DNA from 2 places in the Rossellomorea marisflavi genome. Region 1 is predicted to be linked to the other one. Evidence: riboswitches for the same ligand, from Rfam matches in the RefSeq annotation. Region 1 holds a riboswitch; the other holds the start of a gene.
What was found. A riboswitch is a leader RNA that binds a small molecule or an ion and turns the genes downstream of it on or off. The one in region 1 is predicted to bind S-adenosylmethionine.
Positions count from the first base shown of each region.

Region 2: linked by a shared signal. The riboswitch ahead of K6T23_RS03705 (M20 metallopeptidase family protein) and the one ahead of K6T23_RS17615 (homoserine dehydrogenase) in region 1 are both predicted to bind S-adenosylmethionine.

Region 1 covers NZ_CP081870.1:3,356,904-3,371,990, forward strand. Annotated here, with positions in the region: gene K6T23_RS17580 (winged helix-turn-helix transcriptional regulator) at 120-497, shown strand; gene K6T23_RS17585 (arginine deiminase family protein) at 565-1,509, opposite strand; gene K6T23_RS17590 (YqcI/YcgG family protein) at 1,591-2,319, opposite strand; gene K6T23_RS17595 (LysE family transporter) at 2,380-3,009, opposite strand; gene K6T23_RS17600 (spore coat protein) at 3,162-3,758, shown strand; gene K6T23_RS17605 (L,D-transpeptidase family protein) at 3,858-4,352, shown strand; gene K6T23_RS17610 (aspartate kinase) at 4,353-5,546, opposite strand; gene K6T23_RS17615 (homoserine dehydrogenase) at 5,568-6,809, opposite strand; SAM riboswitch class I at 6,915-7,019, opposite strand; gene K6T23_RS17620 (DUF2254 domain-containing protein) at 7,249-8,634, shown strand; gene K6T23_RS17625 (M3 family oligoendopeptidase) at 8,719-10,422, opposite strand; gene K6T23_RS17630 (DUF5068 domain-containing protein) at 10,815-12,059, shown strand; gene K6T23_RS17635 (VOC family protein) at 12,383-12,796, shown strand; gene K6T23_RS22220 (M28 family peptidase) at 12,834-14,216, opposite strand; gene K6T23_RS17650 (alpha/beta hydrolase) at 14,306-15,087, opposite strand, start outside.
Region 2 covers NZ_CP081870.1:705,854-720,940, forward strand. Annotated here, with positions in the region: gene K6T23_RS03630 (ketoacyl-ACP synthase III) at 1-40, opposite strand, end outside; gene K6T23_RS03635 (1,4-dihydroxy-2-naphthoate polyprenyltransferase) at 377-1,303, shown strand; gene K6T23_RS03640 (hypothetical protein) at 1,342-2,259, opposite strand; gene K6T23_RS03645 (HIT family protein) at 2,382-2,816, shown strand; gene K6T23_RS03650 (GNAT family N-acetyltransferase) at 2,779-3,276, shown strand; gene K6T23_RS03655 (isochorismatase family protein) at 3,221-3,946, opposite strand; gene K6T23_RS03660 (Lrp/AsnC family transcriptional regulator) at 4,098-4,532, shown strand; gene K6T23_RS03665 (hypothetical protein) at 4,529-4,678, shown strand; gene K6T23_RS03670 (DUF4181 domain-containing protein) at 4,690-5,082, shown strand; gene K6T23_RS03675 (DUF4181 domain-containing protein) at 5,095-5,490, shown strand; gene K6T23_RS03680 (DUF4181 domain-containing protein) at 5,531-5,938, shown strand; gene K6T23_RS03685 (DUF4181 domain-containing protein) at 6,141-6,551, shown strand; gene K6T23_RS03690 (iron-containing alcohol dehydrogenase) at 6,592-7,767, opposite strand; gene K6T23_RS03695 (2-thiouracil desulfurase family protein) at 7,977-8,435, shown strand; gene K6T23_RS03700 (DUF2785 domain-containing protein) at 8,525-9,451, shown strand; SAM riboswitch class I at 9,463-9,559, shown strand; gene K6T23_RS03705 (M20 metallopeptidase family protein) at 9,617-10,783, shown strand; gene K6T23_RS03710 (hypothetical protein) at 10,811-11,227, shown strand; gene K6T23_RS22150 (SDR family NAD(P)-dependent oxidoreductase) at 11,637-12,017, shown strand; gene K6T23_RS22155 (SDR family NAD(P)-dependent oxidoreductase) at 12,014-12,427, shown strand; gene K6T23_RS03720 (hypothetical protein) at 12,542-12,733, shown strand; gene K6T23_RS03725 (GNAT family N-acetyltransferase) at 12,759-13,337, shown strand; gene K6T23_RS03730 (cytidine deaminase) at 13,370-13,774, shown strand; gene K6T23_RS03735 (3-oxoacyl-ACP synthase III family protein) at 13,775-14,716, opposite strand; gene K6T23_RS03740 (NUDIX domain-containing protein) at 14,842-15,087, shown strand, end outside.

The DNA of each region.
Region 1 (15,087 bases):
TTCATACTATGAACTGATAACTTCTAGGTATATAATATATACTGTCTAACCATACCGCAAGTAGGCACTATTCTGTGCCCCAGTTACCGAATGGAAACCATACAGGGAGGAGAAACACCATGAAAGAACTTCAGCAAGACTACCACTGTGCCATCGATATGGTCATTGAGTTGATCGGAGGAAAGTGGAAAGTATTGATTTTATGGAATCTGAACGAAGGGGACAAACGCTTTAATGAGTTGAGGCGCTCCATCCCGGACATCACCCAGAAGATGCTCACCCAGCAATTACGGGAACTGGAGGCCCATGGTCTTGTGTCCCGTACTGTATTCCAGGAAGTCCCTCCCAGAGTGGAATATGCCACGACTGCCCTCGGCAAAAAGCTTCAGAAAACCCTCTTTGAAATGTGCAGATGGGGAGATGATTATGCAGAGGAAAAGGGCATCAATATGAACCGCTGCTGGACGACGTATGACTTCATGGAGAAACAGACCTGATTCCAGGCTCAAATACATGACAGCATTCAACACTATTTCCCGGGAAAAGGGTTGAATGCTGTTGAAACTAGGCGCGTATGAATGGCAAGGTCATACAGCGGATCCCTCCGCCCCCTTTTTCCAATTCATTCACGTCCACTTCGATGATGCGTAATTGCTTCCGTTTCGGGTGTTCCTTCAGGATGTGCCTGTTCATTTTCGTGGAGACAAGCAAGGTTTCCGGATTCAGGTTCAGGAAATTGATATCCGCTACCGTATGGGACACGTCGTCGGTCCAAAGAATGTCATAACCATGCCGCCTCAGGAAATCCCCAAGCATATAATAATGGGATCCCCCCTCATGGACGACCTGTACAGGCAGGAAACGCATATATCCTTTAGCCAGGATCACGCCTTCACCCACCGCATTGAGATTCATATCCAGATGAAGGGTATCGCCTCTCCTCGGGAGATCGATGATGGCGATTTCACTATAGCCTGCGTCAAACATCTTCCCCTGCACGGCTTCGATGCTTTCGATACTTGTCCTTAGACCCGTATTGACGAGGATTGCGTCTTTATTTAACAGCATAAGATCCCCGTACTCCAGTGCCTTCAGTTCATTGTTATCCTCAATCCGGAAAATATCAGGTTCGAACCATTCACTGAAGAGACGGTGGGAATGCGCATACTCTGGTGCCCTCATCGATGTCCCGGCATCTCCGGGAATCAGACGGTCACGAAACACACAAGCAAGATCCCTCACAAAGATCCTGTTGATGAGTTGACGGCTCAGCGCAGCATCATCCTCCTTCAGATAGTCCGCATAATCAATGACCTTGACACCTTCCGACTCCATCGCTGCCTTCATCGCCTGGAAGTTTTCCAACGCGATCTCGTGATCAACAGGTTTTTCCCACTGCACGTAATCGGCTGTTTTTTGATCGGGAACGTCCAGGGTGGAAGGGGAACATACCAGTACGGTCTTCAATTCACCAAATTCATTTTCACATCTCGGCTGTATCTTATCCATGTCATTGCCTCCATCACTTCATATGCTCATTAGAATCCCCCTTGCATCATCCGAGCATACAAAAAAAGAGACAAGGAACCCTCATCTCTTAGCGGCTTTCAAGCTATTCAAAAATGGACATTTACTAATGGAGGCATCATCATCTCCCAGATAGTATTGCTGCCATTCAAAATTATCTTCCTGACCGTACCACTTCAAACTAGGATGAACCTCTACCTCATCGTACTTCTCAAGGCGATATCTGATGATTTTTTTCATTTTCTGACCAAGGGGTGTTCCTGAATTGATTTCTTCGAACACCCATCGCGGCTGAAAGGCCATCATGAAGTAAGGGAAGTGTCGGCTCTTCCGTTTTTGATGAGCAGGGGTCGCACAGAATGCAAAGTACGACTCTCCGTGATGACAGAATTCCCATGAATGATGGGAGGGATCTTCTGAAATGCCCTCAGGCCATGGTACGGGGTCATCTGCGTGAAGCTGATTCAGCAGCCCCCAGAATCGATCCCTGAATCCATCGACTGTTCCTTCCTTCCATTCAAAGAATACGACCAAGGAGGTAAATGTGCCGGCTGACCTCGACATGCGTGTGTATTCTGACAGCATAGAAGCGAGTTTTCCACCTGCGGCTTCCGGTTCGCCTGAAGCGAAGCCGTACCTTACCATATCTTTTTGAAAGCCTTGAACTCCTGGAACGCAAGGGTATGGCTGATCACGATTTTCCATCATTTCCTTGAAATAATCGTATGCCTCTTGCTCCCATTCTTTCATCGCGTCTCTGTTCCCTTCGATCCATTCACGATTCAGAATCATTGGTGTCCCCCCTCGGAAATACACCACATGATATGTAACGGTCATGAACTGGGTGTCTGTCTAGGAGAACAATACATCCGCTGCACGGATGGCAAAGTAAATGCCGAAGCCGAACATGACCACTCCAGAGAGTATCGAGATGAGACGCAATGCACCCGGACGGACATATTTCTTGGCACCCGTGGCAATGATGGCCATGGTGATATCCCAAATCGTGATTCCGATAAAAATCCCCAGGCTATATAGGAGGACATGACCTGTTCCGTAGGAGGAAGTCGTTTGAGCAAGGATCGAACCGTAAATCCCAAGCCAAAAAATGATGCTGAGGGGATTCGATAGTGCCATGATAAAACCTGTCCATAGCGATTTTCTCTTGGACTCTCCTTCAGCCCCCTGTTGCGGTTGCATCAGTTCATGGGATTTCGCAATACTTTCAATACCCGTGAAGATCAGGATGAACGCACCCGACATCCACAGGATCAATTGGATGATCGGCGTGTCGATGAACGGTGCGAGCCCAAAGTAAATGGCAAGCATGAAGATGGCGTCGGCTCCCATGCCTCCGACGCCTACGAGCCATGAATGCCAAAATCCATAGCGTATCCCCTTGTCCAACTGAGCCGCATTGATTGGCCCCATCGGTGCAGACAAAGATAATCCCAGGAAGATATAACTGAAGAAAATACTCATGAATGCCCACCTTTACCACGTCTTTCTTCCATTGTATTCAGGCTTGTCTTGAAATAGTCGTGGATATTGTGGTGGGGACCTTCTGCTTTGCATGTAATCCTGCGCAGTGTACATACTAAATGGCGAATGACAGTTTCCAGGAGGGATACACAATGGACCAACAGCCTTTCAACCAGCAACACATGCAGGCACCGCCGAATCATGGCGGGCATGAACTATTTGATGCCCACGAAGTGATTGCAGGAATCATCTCCATGCTTGATCAGTATCAAATGTATGAGCCCCACATTCAGGATCCGGCCCTGAAGGACATCCTTCATCGCCAGTCCTCATTTGTGACAACGCTATATAATACCATTGTCGAAAGCTTCTCAACAGGCAGCAAGCCTCAGGTTCCGACACAGGTTTACGAGATGACGCAGGAGCATCAAACCGTTTATGGCATCAAAGCAGGAGCGCCCAAAAAGCCGAATGCGTCTGTACAGGACCTATCGGACAATGGCTTATCCGCTTACATGCTCGGTCAGACCAAGTCCCTCGCCTCCCTTCTTGCCATGACGGCCCTTGAAATGACCAATCCCGTCCTGAGAAGAGTGGTGGCAGATAGCGTGCCGAACTTCATCGAGATGAGCTACGAAACCTTCCTTTATCAGAATAAACATGGGTACTATCAGGTTCCTCAGCTGCAGGCTCAGGACATGGCCCTCATGCTTCAAAGTTATGCCCCTTCCAATCAAACTAAGCATTGATCAAAAAATCCCGTCCTTCGTTTTGAAGGACGGGATTTTTCACATGCCCACCCATCCAGACATATGATGGTTGATAAAAAGGCATGGAGGTGTATTTCGTTGATCCATATTGTCAAGACAGGAGAAACGCTGTATCAGATTGCCACCGATTTCCGTAAGCCACTTAAGACCATCATCGATGCCAATCCCGGTGTGAGCCCGGGAGCGATTTATCCAGGGCAGCCCATTGTCATTCCTGGCATCCCGAATACCCATACCATCCCGTACAGAATCGAGGTTTCAGTGAATAAACGGTGGCTTCGCCTTTATAAAAATGGAACACTGGTGAAGCAATATCCCATAGCAGTAGGAAGGATGCTCCATGAAACCCCGATCGGTGAGTTCATCGTGATCAACAAATCTCCCAATCCAGGTGGTCCATACGGGACGATGTGGATGAGCTTGTCGAAGCAAGGTTATGGCATCCATGGAACCAACGATCCAAGCTCGATTGGAAAAGCGGTATCGGCTGGATGCATCCGGATGCAGAATAAGGACGTGGAGGAGCTGGCAGGAATCATCCCGGTGGGAACACCTGTCATGATCACCCCTTGATCACCTCACGACCCTTTTGGCCCCGGAAGCATCGAGACCGGCAAACGTGTGGAGCACGTCAGCAGCTCTGTAAATATCCTCCGACCCGATAAGGGCCGTTACCTTTTCCGGATCTTCATGGATGGAAGATACATCGATTCCGGAATCACCAAGAGTGGACCTCACCCCGAACCTCAGAATGTCTGAACCCGGTGATTTCACGATGGTCACTTTTGCCTGCTCCACCTTCTTCGAGTATTCCTGGCCAAGATCGCGCAACAGATGCTCGACGTCGCTGCGGTCAGATGCATCCACCGTCAGGGTCAGATCCTGCCCCTTCCAGTGCAAATCGGGTTTCACGTGGATGACTTCGAGGGATTCCTTGAGAAGGGATTCCAACCCGTAAGCGGAATCCTTCATACTGATGGAGGTGACCTCATCTTTGAACGCAACACCGACAGGGCCCCGATCAGTGGTATGAATGTGGTCATCCACGAGTGTTCCCTCGCCTTTGATCAAGCCTGGAAGGATACGGAACGGAATCCTGCTCTTTTTTGAATGAAAGACGGCCCTGGGATGGATGACAGCTGCCCCGGAATCAGCGAGACAGAGAACCTCACGGTAGGTAAGATGTGGGATTCTCGTCGCAGCAGGCACAACCCGGGGATCTGTCGTATAGATCCCATCTACGTCCGTATAGATATCACAGCGCTCCGCACCAAGGGCTGCAGCAAGGGCCGTCGCCGTCGTATCGGAACCTCCCCTTCCAAGGGTCGTGATTTCACCGGCGTCTGTGATTCCCTGGAATCCCGCCACCACAGGGATGATTCCTTTACGGAGCTCATCCTGCACTCGGGATGGGTCGATCTCTTTTATCCTGGCCTTCCCATGGACGCCATCTGTTCTGATGCCCGCTTGTCGCCCAGTAAGAGAAACGGCTTTGAATCCCGCCTCTTGAATCGACAGGGTCAACAGGGCAATGGTGATTTGTTCACCAGTGGATAACAGGAGGTCCATCTCCCGTTTCGGTGGATGGGCCGTGATTTCCCCAGCGAGCTTCGTCAAATGGTCAGTCGTGTCACCCATGGCGGACACGACGACGGCCACTTCTTTCCCCTTTTGCTTCTCACGGATGACATGCTGGGCCATCCGTTTGATTCTTTCCACCGATCCCACTGAAGTGCCTCCGAATTTCTGTACGATGATCTCCACCATGTCCCCTTCTTTCGTAAATAGTTAACGTACCGATGCTTCCCTTTTCAATCTGGACTCAAGGGGAAGTTCCTTCAAGATGGGATAGGGCTGCAGCTTCTCATCCGCTTGCTTTACTGCATTCCATTCTTCTTCACTTCCTCTGATGAAGAGATACAGGTGGCCGCTCAGTGTGATGCGGTCCAACAGATCAAAGCGGTCGACCCATTCAGGCAATGCCTCACCAGAAGTCCTCACCACCCATTCACCATCACGGCCGGAAAGGGATTCGACTCCTATTCTGGCACGCGTCTCGGAAGATGCGTATCTTCCTTCGATCAGAGATAGAAAATCCTCCACCATCGCACTTCCTGTAGGTAATTTACCCGCTCCCGGTCCTGACAGGGTGACCCTTCCCACCAGGCTTCCTTTTACAGACACAACGTTTTCAACATTCTCCACTCCGTAAAAAGGATGAGACTCCTTCACCAGTACCGGCTCCACTACTCCGCTTATGCTTTCTCCGTCCCTTTGAATCGACCCGACATGCTTGAACCGGAGGGAGAAGGATTCAGCGGCCTGCAGCCAATCACTGGTTAGATCTGTGATCCCTTTTTTCGGGACCGCTCCCCAGTCGGGCTGACCATGGAAGGCGGCTCGACTGAGGATCATGAGCTTATAGAAGGCATCCTGTCCTCCTACATCACTGGTGGGATCTGCTTCTGCGTACCCTTTTTCCTGAGCAATAGAAAGGGCCCGCTCGAAGGACAAGCCTTCTTTCCTCATCTGGGAAAGGATGAAATTGGAGGTCCCATTCAATATACCTTGAATATGTGTGATTTCATTCACATTCAGTAGTTGCCTGATGGCCCCGATAATGGGAAGTCCTCCTGCCGTAGTCGCTTCAAATCCGACTGCGACTCCCCGTTCACGTGCCCGTGTCAAAAGGTCCTCACCCTTCGAAGCAAACATCGCCTTATTGGCCGTTACAACATGGATCCCCCGTTCGATGGCCTTGGTGAGATAGGTGTATCCAGGTTCTTCCCCGACAATCGCTTCAAACAAGACATCGATGCCCTCTTCTTCCAGGATTTCGTCAAAGTCCGTCGTGACCTTGATGCTTGGATCAATCTCTCTTTCCTTTGATGGGTCTTTGATCAAGATGGCACGGATCCGCACCTCTTTTCCCGTGATATCCTTGATCCTTTCGCGATGTGTTTCCAGGGCTTCGTATACCCCCTGACCGACGGTTCCGAATCCGAGTAGTGCTACGTGCAATTCTGACATGTTTCTTCCTCCTAAAGGGTTGAATGACTTGGTTGAAAGATGGCAGGGGATACAAAAAAGCCCCCTTCTTATGGTTAAGAAGAGGGCTTATGAGGCAGGCTCCTCCCCTTATCTTCCAGATCACCATCGATCTGTAGGAATTGGCACCTTTCATGATTGCAGGTTGCCGGGCTTCATCGGGCCTATTCCCTCCGCCGCTCTAGATAAGAGTGTGTGTTTTTCTGGTTTGTTCAGTCAATAAGTATGAGTAGGATTATATAGGGGATCAGGGCTTTACGTCAATAGGTTTTTTATCTTTTCTGATAATTAGACTCTTTTCGACCCTTTAAAAGCAGGGCTAAAAAAGATTTATTTAAAATACCTCAAAATACGTTTTAACCCGCACACGAAGGGAAACAAATGACTACTCAACACCATTCAGAAAGGATCGGGTTACACCATGTTTAAGAAATTCCTGCCAAATGACGTACAAAAGTACCTGCTCATGTCCAAAAGACAGCGGGCTCACGAAATCCAGCTCACCATCTGGTTCATGCCCTTCCTTTACATCTGCCTGTCCCTGCTGCTTGTGGCATGCACCTTGTTCCTAGATCTGAAAGTAGAGCTGTCTCATTATGTACCAAAGCTCTTCAGCATGAATGCATCGGTCACCAGGACGCTCGTCAGTACCCTGATCGGCGGGGTACTCACTCTGAGTGCCTTTACACTGAACTCCCTTCTCGTCGTCCTTACGACATTCAGCGGACAGTTCTCGCCACGCATGCTGCTGAATTTCATCTCCGATAAAAAGACCCAGCACGCTCTCGGCATCTTCAATGGGAGCTTTGTCTTTGTACTATTCAACTTCCTCTTCATCGGAAGTTCAAAGAAAGAAATGTTCACCGCCGCACCCGTCCTGACCGTCATCGTCGCCTTCATTGCAGCCATCACTTTCATCTTCTTCATCAACCACGCCTCTACGTGGATGCAGGTACATAATATCACCTACAACATGAAGAAGGTATCCGAAGTCATGATCAATCAAACACTGAAAAAAGATCTGGAATGCCACCGGACAAAGGATGATCATCCCCGGTTCGAATTGGACGAAAGCAAGTGCCTGAATGTCAAAGCAAAGGCATCGGGCTACGTACAGCTCATCGACTTCCATTCCATGATCGAGAAAGCCAGGGAGGACGGGATCATCGTACGCCTGCACTTCAAAATCGGCGATTTCGTCCTCTGCGGAAACAACCTTATCTGCCTGTACGGGGCGGATGAAGAAAAAGTCGATGTGGAAAAATACCTGGCTCTTATTGAAATCGGCCACAAGGAAACGGAAATTCAGGATCTTCAAATGGGAATGCACAAACTCGCAGAGGTGGCCATCAAATCCCTCGGCAATGACGACCCGAAAACAGCGTCCAATACGATTCACCAGATTACGGATCTGATGCTCACCATCAATCATCATCTGTCATTCTCCCCTTACTTAATTGACGATGATGAGGATGTCCGGGTCATTCTCGAGATTGAAGACTTTGATTATTACCTGTATCGCGGATTCGGATACGTCAGGCATTATGCCCGGGGCAACCATTTGATCATCACCGATATCGTAAAAGCTCTTTCCCGTCTTTCAGAAACCCTGCCGCGCGAACGGCATCAATGTCTTTGGGACTTCGCCGCCAACACCATCGATCATATAGAAGAATCCGTGATCTATGAACTTGATAAAACCTTCTTGCTCACCGAACTGAAAATCCTTGCCAAGATCACCGGTCATACCGAAGAGTACCAACACATCCACCAAAAATTTTATCCCGATGCCAATCGGAACGTATAACTGATGTTTCTCGTACGAATACAAAAAGAGCCCATTGGAAGCCGTAAAGCCCGCATCCGATGGGGTCTTTTTGTGTAGATCAAGTTATGAATTCTTCACGATTGATCCTTCAAGCTCGTCAATCTCTTTTTCCACGAACGCCACAAGCCCCTTGATCATATCAGCGGAAAAATCAAAAGATAGTCCTGCCGCTTCATACACATCGGATAGAGAAGCCGTATTCCCAAGCCTGAGCGCTTCCTTGTACCCTTCGATTGCCCGATCGGGGTCTTCTTTGTAGATCCGGTAGAGCTGCAAAGCCCCAAGCTGGGCAATGACATATTCGATGTAATAGAAAGGGACCTCAAAAATATGAAGGACAAAGAGCCACGCCTTCTTCTTCACCTCTTCATACCCGCTCCAATCCTCTTCTGATGACAGATAGCTGTCTACGATCCGTCCGTACGCCTCTGATCGCTCCTCCTTAGAATGACCGGGGTTCTCATACATCCAGTGCTGGAACTCATCGACCCTGATTCCTGTCGGGAAGAACTGGATGATGTCCCTGAGCATATCAAGCTTGGCCTGACGCACCTGCTCTTCTGAATAAAAATGATGCCAGTGATCCATGGACAATAACTCCATCCCCATGCTCGCAAGCTCAGCCGATTCCATCGGGGTCGCCCGGTCAAAAGCAAGGGGGAGAGTACGCTTGAAATCATTGTGGATGCAGTGCCCCATTTCATGGATCAGAGTCGTCACATCCCCATGGGTGCCCGAGGCATTCATGAAAATGAACGATAGACCGGAAACAGGTAGCGATTCACAGAATCCTCCCGGGGACTTATTCTTCCTCGTCTCAAGATCCAATAGCCCCTTCGTATCCATCAGGTGGAGAAGTTCAGAAAATCGAGGAGAAATCTCTCCCAATACGCGTCCGGTCTTCTCCACCAGTTCGTCACCTGTCTTGAATGGTCGCAGGGGCTCTTCATCCAGCGGCACGGCCCTATGATCATATGGACGGATGGATTCCACGCCCAACTCTTCTGTTTTTTTGGACAAGATCCTTCCGATTGCCGGCACGACATGTTCACGGATCGAATCCGCCAGTTCCTTGCAATCTTCTGGTGTATAATCGAAGCGATTATATTTCTTGAACATATAATCCCGGTAGTTCGCGAGCCCGCTATTGGCGGCCTTCTGCTCGCGGATCACCATGAGCTCATCCATGATTTCTTGTAGTTCCTCTTCCACCCCACCGAGGGCTCCGAATAGTTGATCGTAGACCTTTTTCCGTTTGGTCCGGTCCGGATCTTCGAGCAGTGGAAACAGTTGGGGAATCGTCAGTTGCTCTCCTTCCCACTCTGCCGTCAGAGCGCCTGTCAGTTCAAAGTATCGTGTGGCCAGACGGTCCTCCTTTATTTCAAGATCAATATTTTCTTCCCTGTAGAGTTCTGCAGCCGTTTGTTTACTCCTGATAAGGCGTCCGTATACTTTTTTATCCAATTCATGTGGACTCGATAACAACTTTTGATCAAGCTGCGCTTCATACCTCTTAAGGAGGGGCAGCACATGCTCCTGATCGAACTGATACGTTTCCTGAACCTCTGTATCCTGATTGTGGGTCTGGAAGTCGATGTAATGGCCATCAAGGGCTTCCCGAAGTTCATCCTGATAATCCGATACCTGTTTCAGCCAGTCTTCTACCTCTTCGGCGTTATGAAACGGAGCCGCCAGAAACTCTTCGAATCTTGTTTTCATCGCTTCTATATTTCTCATATCATGGGTTTCTACATACACCTTTGACATCTTCTCTCCCCCTTTTAACTCTCTTAATTTTACCATTAAAATCCATACACACTCAACTTTTCGGCCGTCCTGGTTTACAAAATGACAGATATGGGAAAAAACAGATCGAAAGAACCAAGTAAAGGTAGTAAAAGGGAAATCATCTTCACTATCACATTTATTCCATTATTAGGATTTATATGGAATCGTTATCCTTATTGATTCCATCTCTCTTCCAAAATCCCAACTTCTTCTTCCTTTTGATGATAAGGACTTTTTTCCTCAATCAAGATCAAGGTGATAGTACCTATTCTTTCATGAGAGAGCAAGCAAAGAATGAATAATGGTGATTGATAGAATTTGGAGATTTCCCTTATACTGTTAAAGGTTCAAACTAGAAAGGAAGTCATAGCATGCAGAAGAAATGGATCTTGGCAGGAACGATCGCCGGTATGCTCGCATTGACCACCGCATGTGGAAACAGCGACACGGCAGCAAAGAAAACAGATGAGGATAAAAAATCCGAACAAAAAGCAGAAAAGAAGGAACAAACCGAGAAAGAGACTTCAGGAGCAAAACTCGAGAAAAAGGATTCCTCTTCCACCCAATCACAATCAGGCTTGATCAATCCTGATCTCGAAGCAAATCTTCCAGACGCCACCCTGGACGTCGTCTATGAAAACGATGAGCCCGGCATAGAATTAATATCAAATAATATGTCCTTCATGGTAGACCGTTATCAAGTCGTTCACGTCAGTCATGCACCTGCTGGTGAGTTCGATGGAGATGAAGCGTATATCGTATCCATGAATGGAAGCATCGATAATCAAACCAATGGAGATCTCTACTTCAACAACCCAGATATCCTCGGAACGGATCAGTTCGATACGCATATGATGAAGCTCGACTACTCAAGGGAAGTCAGGCTGCACCCGGAGATGGACGGAACCGTTGATGATCCCGCCCACTACAAAAAGGGCGAGAAGCAAGAAGGCATACTCGAATACATATTGACGAAAGAGGAATACGAGACCCTCAAGGATGCCAATGTGAAGTTCCGCGTCGCCCAAAGCTCTGCCGATAAGGACTTCTCGGAGAAAGTCAGCGATGAAAAAGTCTTTGATCTTCCCCTATCGGGAGAAAATGCCGAAAAGCAAACGGCTGCTTCAAAGGAATTCTACCCTGACAGCATCCTGAAAGATAATGTGGCAGAAAAAGAGATGCTAGCAAAAAATGAATCCATCGGTAAAACCGAAACCGGTGAGAAGGTGGACGTCACACTCGATGGCGTGCAGTTCACGAAGCTGACGCCTACGGAAAGCTACCAAGATGCCTTCACAGGATTCGGTGACGAAAACATCGTGGCTACCACTGTCAAAGTGACAGTGAAAAACAACACAGATACCGACATTACACTCGACCAGTTCAGCACGTTCCTATCAACCGACAAGGTACAATACCTCGATGAAGGTTCCCTTGCGTTTGATACAGGAAGCATCAAGCCTGGTGAAACCGGTGAGAAGTACCTCGTTTACCTCATGAAGGAAAAGAGCGACTACGGAGAAGCCAAAGATTTTACCTTCCGACTGACCCACCTCACCAATCAAGATGGAAAAGACCTGTTGAAGAACGAGCTCACATTTGATATGCCGAAGTAATGAAAAAAGGCACAAAACGAAAAGGAACCATTTACGGACCAACACGATCAGTATAGGTTCTTAATAAAGCTCATGATTCCCGTGCAAGACTTCGCACTCAGCGGGAAGAGCCTTGGTCTTGGACTCCAATCAACAGCTAGATTAATAGTAATAGTCTTGAAGCAAATAAATACCCGAATTCATTGCCTGATCCCAAGCAGATGAATTCGGGTTTTACTATACGTATGTCCCAACCTTCTCTTCTTTTCATATCCACTCCACACCCGCCATGGTATAATCATTTTTGTAAGCGTTATCTACCATTTTCAATGAGGAGTGTTTACATGTCGATCAACATTTATCTCAACTTTAATGGAAACTGCCGCGAAGCCGTCCTATTCTATGCAGATGTCTTCCGCACGGAACCCCCACACATCATGACCTTCAAAGAAGCCCCGCCAATCCCTGATTTCCCCCTTCCGGAAGAGGCAAAGGAATTGATCCTCCATGCCAATATCGTCATCGACGGCGAAAAGATCATGTTCTCAGACACCTTCCCCGGCACACCCTTCATGGAAGGAAATAATATCACGTTAGCCATCGTCAAAGACAATAAGGACGTACTAACAGCACTCTTTGATCGCCTGAAAGAAGATGGCCATGTGGATATGCCTCTGCAGGAAACGTTCTGGAGCCCCCTCTACGGCGGGGTTACGGACAAGTTCGGCATCCAGTGGCAGTTCAACTACGAAGAATGATAGAAGCCTGCTGGCCGATCGGCCAGCAGGCTTTTGGTTACCTTATGTTCTTTTCTTGGACGGAATCTTTTGATGCTTTCACCTTTGAAGCCGATTTAGGCTTCGGACCTTGGTGGTCGGGACGAGCCTGCTCATATACCGCGGCCCCTACAATTTCAGCCACATCCTGCAGCTTCTCTTTGCTGATATTATCGATTGTATCCTCGGGAGTATGGTACCATGGCTCAAACGGACTGTGGATGAAGGCTCCCGCTGGGATTCCCGCTTCAGCAAACGGAACATGATCGCTCCTGCCGCCTTCACCGATCGGCGTCGGGAATCCGTTCAATCGCTCGCTCGCAGCCTGGGATAGCTCCGTTACGAGGTTCGGGCTTCCATCGAGTGTGCGGAGGACCAGATCACCTGCGTCCCTGCTACCCACCATGTCGAGATTGAAGTACCCGATAATCCGGTCACGTTCTATTTGCGGCAGGGAATCTACATAGTGATAGGACCCCAGCAGACCCAATTCCTCAGCCCCGAATGTAATGAAGCGTATCTCTGTATCTGTCGGTACATTTTTGAACACCTTTGCGAGTTCCAAGGTAACAGCTGTACCCGACGCATCATCGTTCGCGCCAGGAGCCCCTTCTACTGAATCATGATGGGCCCCGATGATAAGCACATCATCCGTTGCTTTTTTCTTATTGACCGGAGCTTTCGAGGCAATGACATTGTGAGAGGTGCGCTCCGATGTTTCCGCTCCCTCGATTGTCAGCCGGACGGTCTCTCCGATATGTCGGCGCAGCTCTTCTCCTTCGGCCTTGGAAAGGGTGATGGCCGGTATGTAGCGATCATCCGGTTCTCCCAATGTCCCGCTCAGCGAGCCATCCGTATTGTTGTAGATGATGACCCCTGCGGCTCCTGCTTCAGACGCATTGACGATCTTCTGTGCAAACGTGATTTCCCCTCGCTGGATAAGAACGATCTTCCCGTCTACATCTACTCCATCAAAGTCTCCTACTCTTCCAAGTCCTGCAGAAACGAGCTCGCCTGACACATCACCACTAACCGAGTAAGTGAATGCATCCGGGTTCCACTCGCCTTGCACCCCTGACAGTTCGATTGCAGTAGGTGCCGTGTACCCTATAAAGGTAAAGGGTTGAAGTGTCACGTCATACCTGTACGATTCAAATTGTCGTTTTACATACCTGATGGCATTTGCCTCGGATTCTGTCCCGGCTACCCTCGGTATTTGTTGAAGCTGATCGATCGTCTGATAGATTCGCTCCGAATCGATTTTCTTGATCAGATTCCGCTCATGCGGATTTTGCAAGAGCTCCTTTCCTGGTTCAGGTGCCCCTGCAATGGCTGGTTGAAGTCCAACAGCGCCAAACGATAGGGTCGTCGCAAGAGCAATGGATACGACAGATTTTTTCAAACGGTTTCCTCCTCTACTTATTTGATAGAATAGTAACAATATTTTGTCGTTTAATGAAAGAGTAGGAATAACCGGTAAGAAACTACCATTTATAGCCCATTGGCATGATCATAGCCGGTGGATTGAACCTGTAAAAGCCACCCTCGAGTGAAATCAAGGAGTTGTCGAAAGGCCCCTGAAGTTGAGTAAGTATGGGACCCTTTCGGAATGATTGCCTTTTCTACCTCTCCCGAACGCCGATTGGAGAAGTTTGAGTGATAGAGGGAGCAGTAATCGACGGAGATTTCTTCATCCTGGTCACCGTGGGCAAGCAAGACATTCCCCATATACTCATTTGCCCGCCGTATCGGGTCCCACCCTTGAAGGGTCGTGAGAAACTCTCGCTTCAGCTCATAGCCCAAATAATCTGCCTTCCCGTCCCGCAAGATGGCTTCTTCCACATCATCTCCGATAATGCGTCCAAGATCATGCCGGGGAGAGCCGACCGCCGACCAGAGGGCAAGGTGGCGAACTTCTTCTTCGATGGCTGCTTCAAGGGCCACTGCCCCCCCAAGGCTGTGGCCGATCAAGGCAATGCTCTCCGGGTCCACCCCTTTCATCTGCTTCACAAACCCGATGACCGCCTTCGTCTGTGCAATGAAGCGATCTTTTGTATTCAAGCCGTACTCCCCCAGACTTTCTCCGCAACCGTCGTAATCGAAACGTACGACGATGTGTGAGCTGAGTTCATGTGCAGCCTTCACGAATAATCGGTCCACGCCTTCTTTTGAACCGACGAAACCATGACAGATGATGACGGCCGGATGGACGCCGAGACGTGTAGCAGGATACTGTATGGCTGCAGGAAGGTGGGTACCCTCCCATGGAATGG
Region 2 (15,087 bases), 1.6 Mb from region 1:
ACGTTCCGATTGCCGTGATACGTGCGCGTGATTGGTTCAAAAGAAGGACCACCTTTTTCATGAATTGTGTTTACACCATATATTATGACCAGGTACTAAATCCTCTCCATTATACGCCTTTTTACCGAATTCTTCAATCACCCGGATTTCGGGGATTGAAAAAAAGGTCGAATTCCTGCCTTCTACTTGTCTTTGAGCTCTTGTGAAAGCACCACGGAGAGATTAAGATAAGAAGAGAAGGAGAAATATAACTGAATGAGGCCTGAACCAGGAGTCACGCATGAGGCGCGAACTTCTATTTGCCATGCTGAAGCATGCGCATGGACAAATCGGGTCCAACAGCAGTATATTTAACCTTGCATGAAAGGATGATTAGATGAAACAATCGCACCAAACGATAGAGACGCCCAGCAAAGCCAGCATCCTTTGGCAGCTGACCCGTCCCCACACCCTGACTGCATCCTTCGTCCCGGTATTCATCGGAACGGTTTCCGCCATGTACGAGACGAACATCAGCGTCTGGATGTTCCTAGCGATGCTTTTCGCGTGTCTGTGCCTGCAGATTGCCACGAACTTATTCAATGAATATTACGATTTCAAACGTGGGCTCGACACGGAAGACTCGGTCGGAATCGGGGGCGCCATCGTCCGCCACGGCATGAAGCCGAGGACGGTCCTTCAGATGGCCCTTACCTGCTATACGCTGGCTGTCCTTGCCGGAATCTATATCTGCGCCAACAGCAGCTGGTGGCTTGCCGCCATCGGAATCGGCGGGATGCTCATCGGCTACCTATATACAGGAGGCCCGCTGCCGATTGCCTACACGCCATTCGGTGAGCTGTTCTCAGGCGTCAGCATGGGAGCAGCCTTCGTCCTGATCGCATTCTTCATCCAGACAGGAACCGTCGATCAGACGACGATCCTGATCTCGATCCCGATCGCGATCCTGGTCGGAGCCATCAACCTGTCCAACAATATCCGGGATATTGAAGAAGACACGATCGGTGGACGGAAGACGCTTGCGATCCTCATGGGTCACAAAAAAGCCGTCTATTTCCTCGGCTTCTCGTTCTTCGTCTCCTATGCGTGGCTGATCGGCCTCATCATCGCCGGCACCGTCAGCCCGTGGGTCCTGCTCGTCTTCCTGAGCATCCCGAAACCGGTCCAAGCCATTAAATCCTTCCTCGGAAAAGGCGGACCTGCCCATTCGGGACTTGCCATGAAAGCGACCGCCCAGACGAACACATTCTTCGGATTGCTGCTGTCAGTGGCACTCTTCATCAATTACTTCATCGTCCGATGAACAAAAAGACGACTCCAATGTGGGGTCGTCTTTTTGGTTTATCGTTTTCTGCCGGGGCGGATTGCCCTTTTATTCCCGAAACGGCTCAGGAAGAAAGCGCCGTTATGAAAGACCGCGAAGATCAGGAGGGTCGTCCATATACTGGAATAGTGCGCTGCCGTGATGGGGGTGTACAGATTCGCCGTCGTCAGTCCTCCAAATAAGGCCACCCCGACCATCACCGTATCAAGGAGCGATTGAACAGGCTTCCAGGCATTGTGCAGATAGGTCGGGAATAAAAGGACCAGGATGCCAAGCACAAGAAACATGGAATTCACGTCCTCATCAAGTCGCCAGTGAGGAAGCCAGATCAGAGCCGTCAGGAATGTACCGATGAAGACGATAAGGCGGACTTTCTTCATCCTGTCCATGGATCGCTCTTCCTCCCGCTCCTTTCGTTTGTAAAAAGAATCGGGTTTCCATTGAGGCGGTGCGAATTCTTCATTTTTCATATCAACCCGTTCGGGGAAATCAAGGCCAGCCTCATGAAGGGGTTGCCGGATAATCGATTCATAATGAAAGTCGAAATCCTCCCGTTTCGCATCATGCAGGTCAAGATCGGTCACATAAGCTGGAATAGCGTGAGTATGTATACGTTGGATCCAGGAGTCAACGTCTTTTTTGGTTTCCGACAGAAAGGAAAGGTAGGTAATATCCCCGTTGCTTTCCACTCTGAATACCAGTCGAAGTCCTTGCCTGTACAGATTTTTTTTCTTTCCCGAACTATCCCTTGATCTCGCGTGCATCCTGATCCAGGCTGGCCCAATCAGGACTTCTTTTATATCACTGAAGGGAACCAGACGCTCAATTTTTTCATTGGTTTCACGATCCAAGCCGCTTTGCACATATCCTTCATCGGTCCACCACGACTTATGGAATATAAAAACGGGATCATGTTCATATTTTTGCAGGTCCATGCTAAACACCTCTCGTAATCGATACGGGTGAACATACACGCTGGTTTCACCTGAGTACAAATCTATCCTAGAGTCTTATTCCACTCATATGGTAAAATAAACCTAAAAAGGAGTGAACGACCATGAATTGTATAGGCTGCAGATTGGCCAAGAAACAAGAGAACGTCCATGTGGTGTACGAAACAGCCACCCTTACATGCATCCTTGACTATATGTCGTTCAATCCGGGTCATGTCATGATCCTTCCAAAGCAGCACGCGGCAGAGGTGGAGGAGCTTGATCCGAAGATGGCCATCGAAATCATGGAAGCGTCGCGCTTCCTTTCTAAAGCTGTAAAGGCGGCGTTCAATCCTGATGGCATCACGATCATCCAAAACGGCGGGGGATTCAACGACCTCGACCATTATCATATGCATGTGATCCCTCGTTTTGAAGGACAGGATTTTGCCGAGTTCTTCTCTGAGGAGGGAGAGCCGGCGCAAGAAGAGGATCTTGCTCAGGCTGCCCAGAAGCTGATCCGTGTCATCAAAGAGATGGAGCAGCATGCTCGAGTTTGAGCCGAACAGTCGGATGCGGAAGAAGATGAAGGCCGAGGTGGAGATCATGAATTCCAATCCCGCCTTCAATTTTCTGGCCAGGGACCGGGAAACAATCGGGTTTGATGAAGTGGAATCAGAGTTCCAGGAATGCGAACGCCGGGGAGTGAGGCGCCTTCTGGTGAAAAAAGACCGCCGATACGTGGCGGTCATTGATTATTGCCTCCAGAATCCGTCCGATTCAGAGGCTTGGATCAGCCTCTTCGTCGTCCACCGTGCCCATCAGGGGACGGGGGTCGCCCATGAAGCGTACGGGGAATTGGAAGCGCTTGTCGGGAGAAGCGGCAGGAGCCGCCTCCGTTTGGCCGTCCACGCTTCGAACGAGGCGGGACTGGCATTTTGGATGAAGAAGGGCTTTCACTCCTTTAAGGAAGTGGACATTGGAGGGAAGCCCCACTATTGTCTGGAAAAAGAGCTCTAACATAATCGGTTGTCTTTACTACGGTGGCAAACTCACCGTGAAGGGTGGCGAGGGATACGTCGTGAACGAGTGTAGCATCCAGGGTGCGGCCCTCGGGATCGACAAGATCGAAGGCAGCCGTTGCATCGGATAGCACGAAGGTCGTGAATCCGAGATTGCCGCTCATCCTTGCCGACGTGGAGATGCAGTGTGGTGTCGTCAAGCCGGCGATCACCACTTCTGTGATTCCGAGGTGACTAAGGTGTTCCTCAAGTCCCGTTCCGATGAAGGCACTGTTCACACCTTTCTCGAGCACGGTCTCACCGGGGATCGGGTCGAAGCCTTCTTTAAAGCGGAAGCCTTCCTTCGAAGAATGGAAAATGGACTCCGGATGAAGCGACCGGTGCCGGATGTGGATGACCTCCCAGCCGAGGCGCCTCCATTCATTCAAAACAAACAGCATCTCTTCCTCCGCATGGGGGTTATTCCGCGGTCCCCACTGCGGGTGGAGGAACGCCTGCTGCACATCGATAAGGAGCAGGGCACGCTTCACCTTCGGCACCAGCGTTCCACCGCAGTTCGGACAGACGCTTTTGAAGCTCTCCGTACATTCACTGCAAAAGGTGCAGTCATGAGAGCAATGGTAAGCTCCCTCATCCATCTTCTTTTCACACGCTAAACAATGTTCCATGTCCAATCACTCCTATTCTTTCATTCTAGTATTCAGTTTATTGGAAAAAGATAGGCGGGACTATGCTATCATGAAGGAAAATACGTCGGAACGCCGTAAAAACAACGGAAGAAATGGCGATCGGACTTAAAAGATAAGGTGGGAGCGAATCATGGACGAAATCAATCGTCAGATCATGGAAGAACTACAGCAGGACGGGCGGCTGTCGATGACCGAACTCGGGAGGCGGGTGTCGCTGTCGGTACCGGCGGTGAAGGAGAGGGTGATGCGCCTTGAGGAGCAGGGAGTCATCACGGGATATCATGCAAAGGTCGATCCTGACCGGGTAGGCAAGACCGTCAAGGCGTTCATCCTTATGAAGACGCATCGCTGCAAAGCATTCCGCTCCTTCTGCAGGGAGCACGCCGATGTGATGGAATGCCACCGGCTTACAGGGGAATACAGTTACCTCGTGAAGCTGGTCACGGGAACCAATGCAGAACTCGAAGATTTCATCGACGCTGCCATGGAATACGGCGAGCCCTATACGATGATGAATCTGTCATCCCCAGTTCCCGGGAAGCCGCTTACGGTCGGTGAAGCGTGATGGCATTTCTACTCGGATTTGTCATTTGTTTTGCCATAAGTGGGACGTTGAATATGCTGCTCAACATGCGACGGGGAGTGGACTGGGGCGTGTCGGTGTTTGTGAGCCTGCTGGCTGCAACGGCTATAGGGGTTTTTCTGGGGTAGGAGGAGAGAAAATGAATGTAATCCTGTTTTTTTTAGCATTTTTCTTTGTTTATCATATAGGATCTTTCATTTTAGGAAGGATCCTGAAAAGGAAGCTGCATCTCGGTAAGAAGAAGAACCATCACTATAACGAAACCCACAGGCAATGGAATAAGCGAGTCAGAAGGATAATTCTGGTGATTGTGATGGTTGTATTAGGTGTTTCCTATTACTATGATCTCAACCCTGCATACGTATGTATTCTGGTCTTGATCGGACTCATTCTCCAAGAGTTGTTCGAGGCGTATATGGATTGGAAGTATTCAGAGGAGCGCAACGAATACATACGATCGCTTATCGAAACAGGATACATGGCATTCGGCCTGACCCTTTTCATTGCGATTCTATCTACAAGCATACTGTAAGGAGTGTTACAAATGGAAAACGGTACAAGGATGCTCATTGTCCTTGGCGTGTTCATAGCAACTTATATCCTTTTGGAATGGGCGCTGGGTAAATGGCTTAAGATTGAAAAAAAGAAGAAGGGGTATCACAACGAACAGCATAAGGATTTGGAAGTCAAAACAAGTGGTGTGTTGATGTTCATCATTCTGATCAGTTTTATGATGTCTGTGGACGGTGGGGTGATGCGAGATATGCTGCCTTACGTCTTCATCGTCTGTATCATCCTTCAGAACGCACTACGGGTGTACTGGGAATGGAAATATTCTGATGGGAGTAAAGAGTATATCCGTATGATCATTACCATGAGCTACATGGTTGTATTCTTTATCACGGCATTCGCTACGAACTTTTATTGGGCGGTTCGCTAGATCGTGATGAACGATCAACCAAAGGGAGAAGGGGAATTATATGGATACATGGATCTGGCTTATCGTCATATTGGGAGTGTTTTTGGGAGTGTATTATCTTCTGCAATGGGCGTTGGGGAAATGGCTCCATCTTGGGAAGAGGAGGCATTACCGGACGTTTCACAATGAAACGCATAAAAAATGGGACCTTAGGGTGCGTTTAGTATCTGCGTTGATCATTGCAGTGGGATGTATGTGGGGCATCAGTCGAGGAGTCGATGAATCATTTTGGAAGGTTATCCTGGTTTCGAACTTTGCGGGAGTGTTCTTTCAAGAGCTATGCACTGCCTACATGGAATGGAAGTACTCAGAGCAGCGAAGGGAATATATTCGGGTGCTGGCATCAGCAGGGTATGTACTGGTATTTCTGTTGACAATTTACGTCACCAACCTCTTCGGGCTGGTATGAAGGCCGAGGAAGCTGTCGGACATGTACTCTTTTTCAATACGGTTCATCAACCTTGAGCCATAACGGGTCTCTGCTAATTTGACGGGTGCCGTGGCGAGGCAAGGGGCAGGCGAATATACATGGATGGAGTTTCACCTCTCATCCATTTTGGTAGGATGCTTGTTGGTTGAGCTCATCATGTGTTGATCAAGGAGGCTGTTCGATGGCGAGTATGGCTTTGGTACTGCTCGTGTTGTTCGTATTTGCGGCGCTGTACATGGTGTTGCAGTGGGCGCTGGGGAAATGGCTCCATCTCGAGAGTCGGAGGAAGTTTCCCACTTTTTACAACGAGACGCACTGGAAATGGCATAAGATAATGTGCTGGGTCAGTTTGGGTATTCTCATGTCCTCGTTCATATGGGTGATGATCCTTCAGGGCGGTGATGAGTCGTTATGGTTCGTGCTGCTGTTTGCGATGTTCGCGAGCATAACGATTCCTGAGTTGTGTCGCGCGTATATGGAGTGGAAGTATTCCGAGCAACGAAAGGAATATATCCGCGTACTGCTGAGCGTAGCGTATTTGCTATCTTTCATGATGATCCTGTACGTCACGGATTTTTTCTGGATTTCCTGACAAAAAGCCCTGTCCACACGCGGACAGGGCTTTCGTTGTTTTATAGGGAAGCCTTCAGGATGGAAAGGATGTCTTCTTTTCCGAGTTTCTTGAAGTTACCGAAGCCTCCGTATTCCATTTCGCGGGCGGCGATGCCGGCGATTTCGTCGAGGCGGTCTTCGCCGATGTTGTAGTCGGCGAGTCTGGATGGCGCTCCGAGACTGGTCCAGAACGCGCTCAGTTTCTCGACACCTTCAAGGGCGATATCTTTGTCGCTGCGTCCTTCCGTCTCGATATCGAACATGCTGAGCATGAGGCGCTTCATGCGGACCGGATCATGGTCGATGACGTGGCGCATCCAGTTCGGGAACAGGATCGCCAGTCCGCCGGCATGGGGGATATCGTATACGGCCGACACGGCGTGTTCGATCGTATGGGACGCCCAGTCGCCGAAGTAGCCCATTTGAAGAGTACCGTTCAGGGCGATGGTACCTGAGTACAGGATCGTTTCGCGGTTCTCGTAGCTCTCGAGGTCGTCAAGGAGTTTCGGCGCTGTTTCGATCACAGTCTGAAGGACCGAATAGCATAAATTGTCCTGGAGCGGCGTGTTTGCTACATTGTGGAAGTACTGTTCGAACACGTGGCTCATCATGTCCACCATGCCGTAGATCGTCTGGTCGCGTGGAACCGACATCGTATTGACCGGATCAAGGATGGAGAAGGCAGGGTGAGTCACGCCTGGGCTACCCCATACATACTTCTCGTTCGTCTCCCAGTTGGTGATGACAGAGTCCGGGTTCATTTCAGATCCGGTTGCGGCAAGGGTCAGCACGGTCCCGAACGGAAGGGCATCCTGAGCGATGACCTGCTTATTGATGATGTCCCAGACGTCGCCGTCATACTTTGCACCAGCAGCGATGGCTTTCGTGCAGTCGATCACGCTTCCTCCACCGACGGCGAGCATGAAGTCGATGTTCTCCTCACGGCAGATGTCGATTCCTTTCCGGACCGTGGATAGACGCGGGTTCGGTTCGACCCCTGCAAGCTCGGATACGTTCACGTCAAGGTTCTTCAGGATGTCCAGCACCTGATCATACAGGCCGTTGCGCTTGATGCTTCCGCCTCCGTATACAAGCAGGACGTTCTTTCCGTACTGGGGGATCAAGTCCGTCAATGCATTGACCTGATTTTTTCCGAAAATCAGTTTCGTTGGATTATGATACGTAAAGTTTTCCATCTTGTCAGCCTCCTCTGAGTTGTCGTTAAGAATCAAAGGTGCAAGTATAACGCGGGTCGGAAGGTTTAGCAAGTGAAGGGGTCTGTCGATTCTGCACCCATCATGAGACATTATGACTGATATTGGCAAAAGTTTTATTTTTGTTGTACAAAGGTTGAAAATTTGAAATAATAAGAATTGAATAGTTGTTCATAAGGGGGCGTTCAGGCATGCTGGTGGTAAGCGCATGTCTTGCAGGCATGAAGGTACGATACAATGGGACGGATTGCCTCGAAGACGTGATCGGAGAGATGGTCAGTTCGGGTAAGGCCGTCACGGTCTGCCCTGAGATTCTGGGTGGATTCCAAACCCCGCGTGAGCCTGCCGAGATCCAGGGCGGTACGGGTGAGGATGTGCTCGACGGTACGGCTCGCGTGCTGGACCGTTCAGGAGCGGATGTGACGGATCAATATGTAGCCGGTGCTGCTGAGACCCTCGCCATTTGCCGGAAGATGGGGGCGACGGAGATCGTCTTGAAGGAAAACAGTCCTTCCTGCGGCAGCTCCATGATCTACAATGGGGATTTTTCCGGAGAGAAGATTCCCGGGGAAGGTGTGACAACCGCACTCTTGAGAAGACATGGAATCAAGGTTTGGTCGGAAGAGGATGCTGTGAATGAATTTGTGTAAATTTACCATCGTTCTGCTAAACACCTGTGCTGATTAGCCGATGAATAATAGTAATGGCACATACAGACGCGGAACAGTTTCAACGGAACATGTCCTGGGTATTGTATGGAAAGAAAAGTAGAGATAGAGAACAGTCCTTCGACTGCAATACGATCACAAAGGGGCAAGAGAATCGAATGAGCGATGTAACAGGTCAAACCTTCTTACCTGAAGCAGAATTAAAGTCACTTCTGCAGCAAGGGGATGTCGAAGAAGGGAAACAACTGGACGTACTCCTGGCCATGGTGGAGCATATCGGGACGCCGGATCCCGTTCTCCGAGACAAATTGATTTACACCACCTTTTACCGATTGATCATTGAGGAAGACAGACTCCATACCGAAGTCCTGAAGGATCTCCTCGACCTTTCCATGGATCATCTTCTTATGAAGGGGATCGGTGAGGAAGGGACGGATTCCGTCTTCACGCGCGCCTTCACGACCCTCCTCATGGCACTCGTCCTTGGACGGGACAAAGAGGCCGATTTCTTATCAGAGGATAAGATCCAGGAAGCAGCCGATATCACGGTGGAATACCTGGAGCAGGAACAGGACGTGCGCGGCTTCGTCGAGGAAAAGGGATGGGCCCACAGTGTCGCCCACGCAGCAGACATGGTGGATGAGCTCGTGCTGAACCCAAAAGTCGATCAGGATATGTTCCCGGTCCTGCTGAAGGCACTATGGGAAAAGGTGTTGGTGTCACACCATGCCTATATCCATGATGAAGATGAGCGGCTCCTCGTCCCGATCCTTCAGATGATCTGGCAGGGGATGGATGAGGGGGAAGTCATAACGCTGGTGGAAAAACTTCCTGAGATGCTAGAGAAGCAGAAAGCCGAACTTGAGGAAGAGGCCTACTGGACTCTGTTTTTCAATGTGAAGACCTTCTCAAAAACCTTCTATATGAAACTGGAAGACTACCCGACCCTTTCAAAGCTGAGGGATGCGATCGACCGGGTCCTGAAAGAACTCAACTGAATAGTGCAATGCTCTTATGAAGAGAGGCGGAGGGACTGGCCCCATGAAGCCTCGGCAACCGGATCCACGGTGCCAAATCCAGCAGACAGTGCGTCTGAACGATAAGAGGCTGATGAAAGAGGCCTCTTGGAGAGGTCTTTTTTTATGAAGAGAAGGAGGAAGAGCATGACGAGACAAGAGATGTATACAGAACTTGAAGGAAACTTTGAAGAAACACGAAGCTGGAGGCGGCATCTCCACGAGAATCCCGAGCTATCCTTCCAGGAAACCGAAACCGCTCGCTTCATCGAAAGAAATCTGCGTGAGTTCGGGCTTGAGGTGAAGACCGGAATCGGCGGCAACGGCATCACCGGCACGCTCCGCGGGGCGAAGCCGGGCAAGACGATCGCCTTCCGGGCCGACTTCGATGCCTTGCCGATCACGGATGAAAAAGACGCACCGTACAAATCCAAGAATCCCGGCGTGATGCACGCATGTGGCCATGACGGGCATACGTCCGCCCTGTTGTCTGTTGCCAAGGTGCTGAGTCAATATGGACAAGACATCAACGGCACACTCATCTTCCTCTTCCAGCCGGCAGAAGAAACACCGCCGGGCGGAGCCAAATTCATGATCGAAGAAGGCGTGCTTGAAGGAGTGGACCATGTATTCGGAGCCCATCTTGCATCGGATTTGCCACTTGGGTCTTACGGCGTCGGAGAAGGCTTCCGCATGGCAGCCGTCGATAAATTCGCCATCCACATCAATGGCCTCGGCGGTCACGGCGCAAGGCCGCACACGACGATCGATCCACTCGTGATCGGCACGACCGTCGTCAACGCCCTCCAGCAGATCGTGAGCAGGAAGGTCGATCCCCTGAAATCCGCCGTCGTCACCATCGGCATTTTCAAAGCCGGAACCGCCTTCAACGTGATCCCCGACAACGTCACCATCGAAGGCACAGTGCGTACATTCGAAGGCGAAGTGCGCGACCAGGTCCAGGAAGAGATCCATTCGATTGTCGCCGGCATCACATCCGGATTCAAGGCGACGCACAGCATCGACTATCTGCGTGGCTACCCGGCCCTCTATAACCATCCGGAGGAAACGGAAATTGCCCGTCGCCTCTTCGCTGATCTTGGACCTGTGGCCGAGTCAGAGCCGACCATGGGCGCTGAAGACTTCGCCTATTACCTTCAGGAAAAGCCCGGTACCTTCTTCCGAGTCGGATCCCGGACGGATGACCTGGCAACCCAGTACTCCCATCACCACCCGCGCTTCGACATCGACGAACGCGCACTCGTTCACACGGGCAAAGCCTTCATCAAACTGGCCGAGCACTACGTTTTTTAACTTAACAGAAGAATAGGAGATACATAGATGACAACCTACAAAATCACGATGATGGACGCCTACGCCATCGAATCCCTCCGCGAAAAAGGCATCACCAATGAGATACTGCTTGAGGCCGCAGCAAGTGGAGATACAACGCGACTGTTGGAGGCAGATCCAGAAGGGAACTTCGATGCTTTGCTGAAACTCGCCGAGGATCGGCACGCGCTGGAGAGCATCCTGAATGATGGCTACCAGATCAAATTCGTTACCTACAACGGCCTTCGTAACCTTCTTCGCATGAAATTCCGCAAGCCGTTTACCGACTTGGACAACGGGATTGAAGGACTGCACCTCAGCGTGGAAGAGCTGATCCAGTTGAAGAAGCTGCTCTCAAGCAACTGGGTGTTGAAGGCAGAGGAAGCGAATGATGGGTATGTGGCCAGCGTGACGTATATCGAATAGGTGCATTGGACGGTCCCGGAGCTTCATTTTTTTATGAAGCGGTCGGGGCTTTTTTTGTTTGGGGGAGTGATGGATTGGAAGATTTGGAGTCTTAGGTGGGCGGAAGTTGGTAATATACGTGTGAAGTTGGAAGTACCGTTCCCGAGTTGACAGTAACCTCGAAGAGTTGAAAATAAAAAAGCCTGCCCGAAAAAAGTTGGAAGTAAAATCTCGAAAGTTGATAATAAATTTCCCAAAGTTGATAGAAAAAGTTTAAAAGTCGGTAGAAAATGGAGGTGGAATGATATAATTGGATATATAAGGAATTTAAAAATGAAGAAAGTATGCCATTTCATCCTGTTTTCCCGAAAATGTGACCAAACAAGACCCGTCCAGAATCAAAACCACCTAACATGAAGGGATTTTGACCATGAAACCACTACAAAACACCATCGCCCTCGTCACCGGTGCATCCCGCGGAGCAGGCAGGGGAATTGCCTACGAGCTAGGCGAAGCTGGGGCAACTGTCTATGTGACAGGACGAAGCATTCAGGGATCTACAACCGACAACCGACCGGAAACAATCGAAGAAACGGCCGCAGGAGTCACGGCACGCGGGGGGAAGGGGATCGCCGTTCGCTGTGATCATACCGACTCAACCGATGTCCGCCGTTTATTCGATGGTATCAAAGACGAACATGGCCGCATCGATCTTCTCGTCAACAGCGTGTTCGGCGGTTCGGAAAGCTCGCTTCCCCGTGCAGGAGGCAGGCGCTTCTGGGAGCGCCGGAGGAACACTGGGATGCGATGATGGGTGCGGGTGCCCATGCCTACGTTCTCACTGCCCGGGATGCCGTTCTCCTCATGATCCCGCAGCAAAAAGGGCTGATCGTCAACATCACCGCCCAGCTCGGTGATACGATTTCAGCTAACTTGTACTATGATCTTGCCATGAATGCCGTCAACCGGATGACCTTGGTGATGGCAAAGGAACTGAAGGAATACAATGTGTCGGCAGTGGCGCTGTGCCCCGGTTGGATGAGGACGGAAAGGGTCGTCGATGCTGGATTCGGCCCAGAGGACGGGGCGACGGAAACCACCGCCTATGTTGGGCGCGCAGTGGTCGCATTGGCTATGGATGCCCATGTTGCATCTCTATCCGGACGGGCCATTGAGGTCACTGAGTTGGCACGTGCATATGGATTTACCGATGTTGACTGAACCCGCTCCTCTACCCATTGAAATAACCGATGATTCTGAAAATCACCTTGTTGTTTTTGTTAAATGATGGAATAATAGTCAAATAGATAATGGATTCCATTAAGGGGGAAACCAATGATTGTCTTCCTCTATACCGGTATGTACCTGACACCGATCCTCAGTATCATATTCTGTTTGAATCTCGTCACGATCATGAAAAAGATCAAGAGGGATGAAAAAACGGCCATCAACACGTTCTGGTTGACACTTTCTTTCACTTTGATCGCATGGACACTCGTGATGATCACATTTCTTGGCTTAGAATGACGATAATCAAAAAGGAGGAAAACCCATGACCACCATCCAATCCATCTACAGCAACCCGCCCATCTTCGAAACGGAGCGACTGCTCCTCAGGAAGATCGCAGCGACCGATCTTGACGACATGTTCCGGTATGCATCTGACCCCGAGGTGACGAAGTACGTGCTGTGGGATACCCATCAGACCCTTGAGGATACGAGGCAGTTCCTTGATTATGCGCTGGAGGCGTACCGGAATGAGGAAGTGTCCCCTTGGGGGATCGAGTGCAAAGAGAACGGGAAATTCATCGGGACGATTGATTTTGTGTCATGGAGTGAGCGGCATCGGACAGCGGAGATCGGCTATACCATCGGACGCCCCTATTGGGGGAAAGGGTATATGACGGAAGCGGCCCGGCAACTCTTGACGTTCGGATTCGAGCATATGGACCTCCTCCGCATCCAGGCTAGATGCTTCCCGGAAAACATCGGGTCGGAGCGGGTGATGCAGAAGCTCGGGATGACGTATGAAGGGACGCTGCGGCAGGCGATGAATCTGAGGGGGACGCAGATGGATCTGAAGCAGTATTCGATTTTGAGGGAAGAGTTCTTCTCAAACGAAGGACATTAAACAACTATCAACGAATAAAGGAGCAATACACCATGACAATCGAACAACAACTATACGAAGCAGCCATCGACCTCATCAACACCCGCTACCCGACCGGATGGGGCGGGGCAGCGGCGATGATGACGAAGGGCGGGCGCTTGTTGACGAGCGTGGCTCCTGAGGTGATCAATGCGTCGACGGAGCTCTGCATGGAGACGGGGGCGATCCTAGAAGCGCATAAGTCTGCTGATGAAGTGACGCATACGATCTGTGTGGCCCGAGAGGATGAGCATGCATCATATCAGATTTTGACTCCATGCGGGGTGTGCCAGGAGCGTCTGTTTTACTGGGGACCCCAGGTGAAGGCCGGGATCTATACGGAAGACGGGCATGTAGAGTTCAAGAGGCTGGATGAGATCCAGCCGTTTCATTGGTATCAGGCGTATCGCGGGGAGTGATCAGCTTCCCCATCGAAGGGCGACGGCCCCCCATCCGAGTCCAGCTCCGTAGCCGACGAGGATGACGAGGTCGCCGTCTTTTATTTTGCCTTCAGTGACTTCCTTGTGAAGTCCGATGGGAATCGTGGGTGCGGATGAATTGCCGTAGTAGCGGATCGTGTGAGTGTGGACTTGTTCCATCGGATAGCCGAGGGACGCGATGCTCGTTTCGATGATGCGGAGATTGGACTGGTGCGGGATGATGAAGTGGACGTCGTCTAGGGTGTGGCCAGTCTGGGCAAGGATTTCGTTTACGGCTTCCGGGAACTTTTCGACGGCGAAATCGAAGACGGCCCGGCCGTTCATTTTGATATGTTTGTTCTCGTCGAGATGGAGGTGGTGACCGCCGCTTCCGTCCATCTGCATGGTGATGCCGAGGATCCCTCTGCCTTCCGGGACTTCTCCCACGATGACCGCGGCCGCGCCGTCCCCGAAGATAAGGGAGGTTTTATAATCATCGGGGTTGAGGAGGGAGGAGCACTTGTCCACGGCGACGACGAGTGATTTCTTATACATGCCGGTCTTCACGAACTGAACGGCGGTGGCGAGTCCTGTGATGAAGCTTGAACATCCCGAGTGAAGGTCGAGTCCGGCGCATTTCCTGGCACCAATCCGGTCCTGGACGAGGGCTGCGGTGATGTGGGTGTCGTGGGTGTTCGTGGCGATGATGACAAGGTCGATCTCTTCTGCATTGACGCCGGCGTTCTCAATGGCCCGCTTTCCGGCCCGCTCGCACAGCTCTGTGAGCGTTTCTTCCTTGCTGAGGTAGCGGCGCTCGATGATGCCGGTCTTCCGTTCGATGTCAGAGGCTTTCATGCCAAAGCGGGCACCGAGTTCTTCATTATTCACCACGCGGTCGGGAATATCGACACCGATCCCTAAGATTCCCGTGTTGACCATCATACACATTCCCCATTTCATGAGTTTTTCCTACATATTCATCCTAGCATAATTACAGGGATAAAAAGGAATTTAAAAGAATAATATGGAATTAGTATAAGTAGAAAGAATGAAAAGGGGGGCGTGTCATGACATATGTCACATGGGGCGGTGCAAGGATCAAGCTGTCGTGGACAGAATCGGATTCCCTACCGGATCCCTCGCGCATCACAAGTGCCCATGGGTTCTGCTTTTACGAAGGGAAGCTGCTTCTCGTTAATCTCCATTCAAGAGGGTGGGATATTCCCGGAGGTCATCTGGAAGCCGAGGAGACGCCGGAAGAATGCTTCAGGCGTGAAGCCATGGAGGAAGGATATGTAGAAGGCGACTGCACG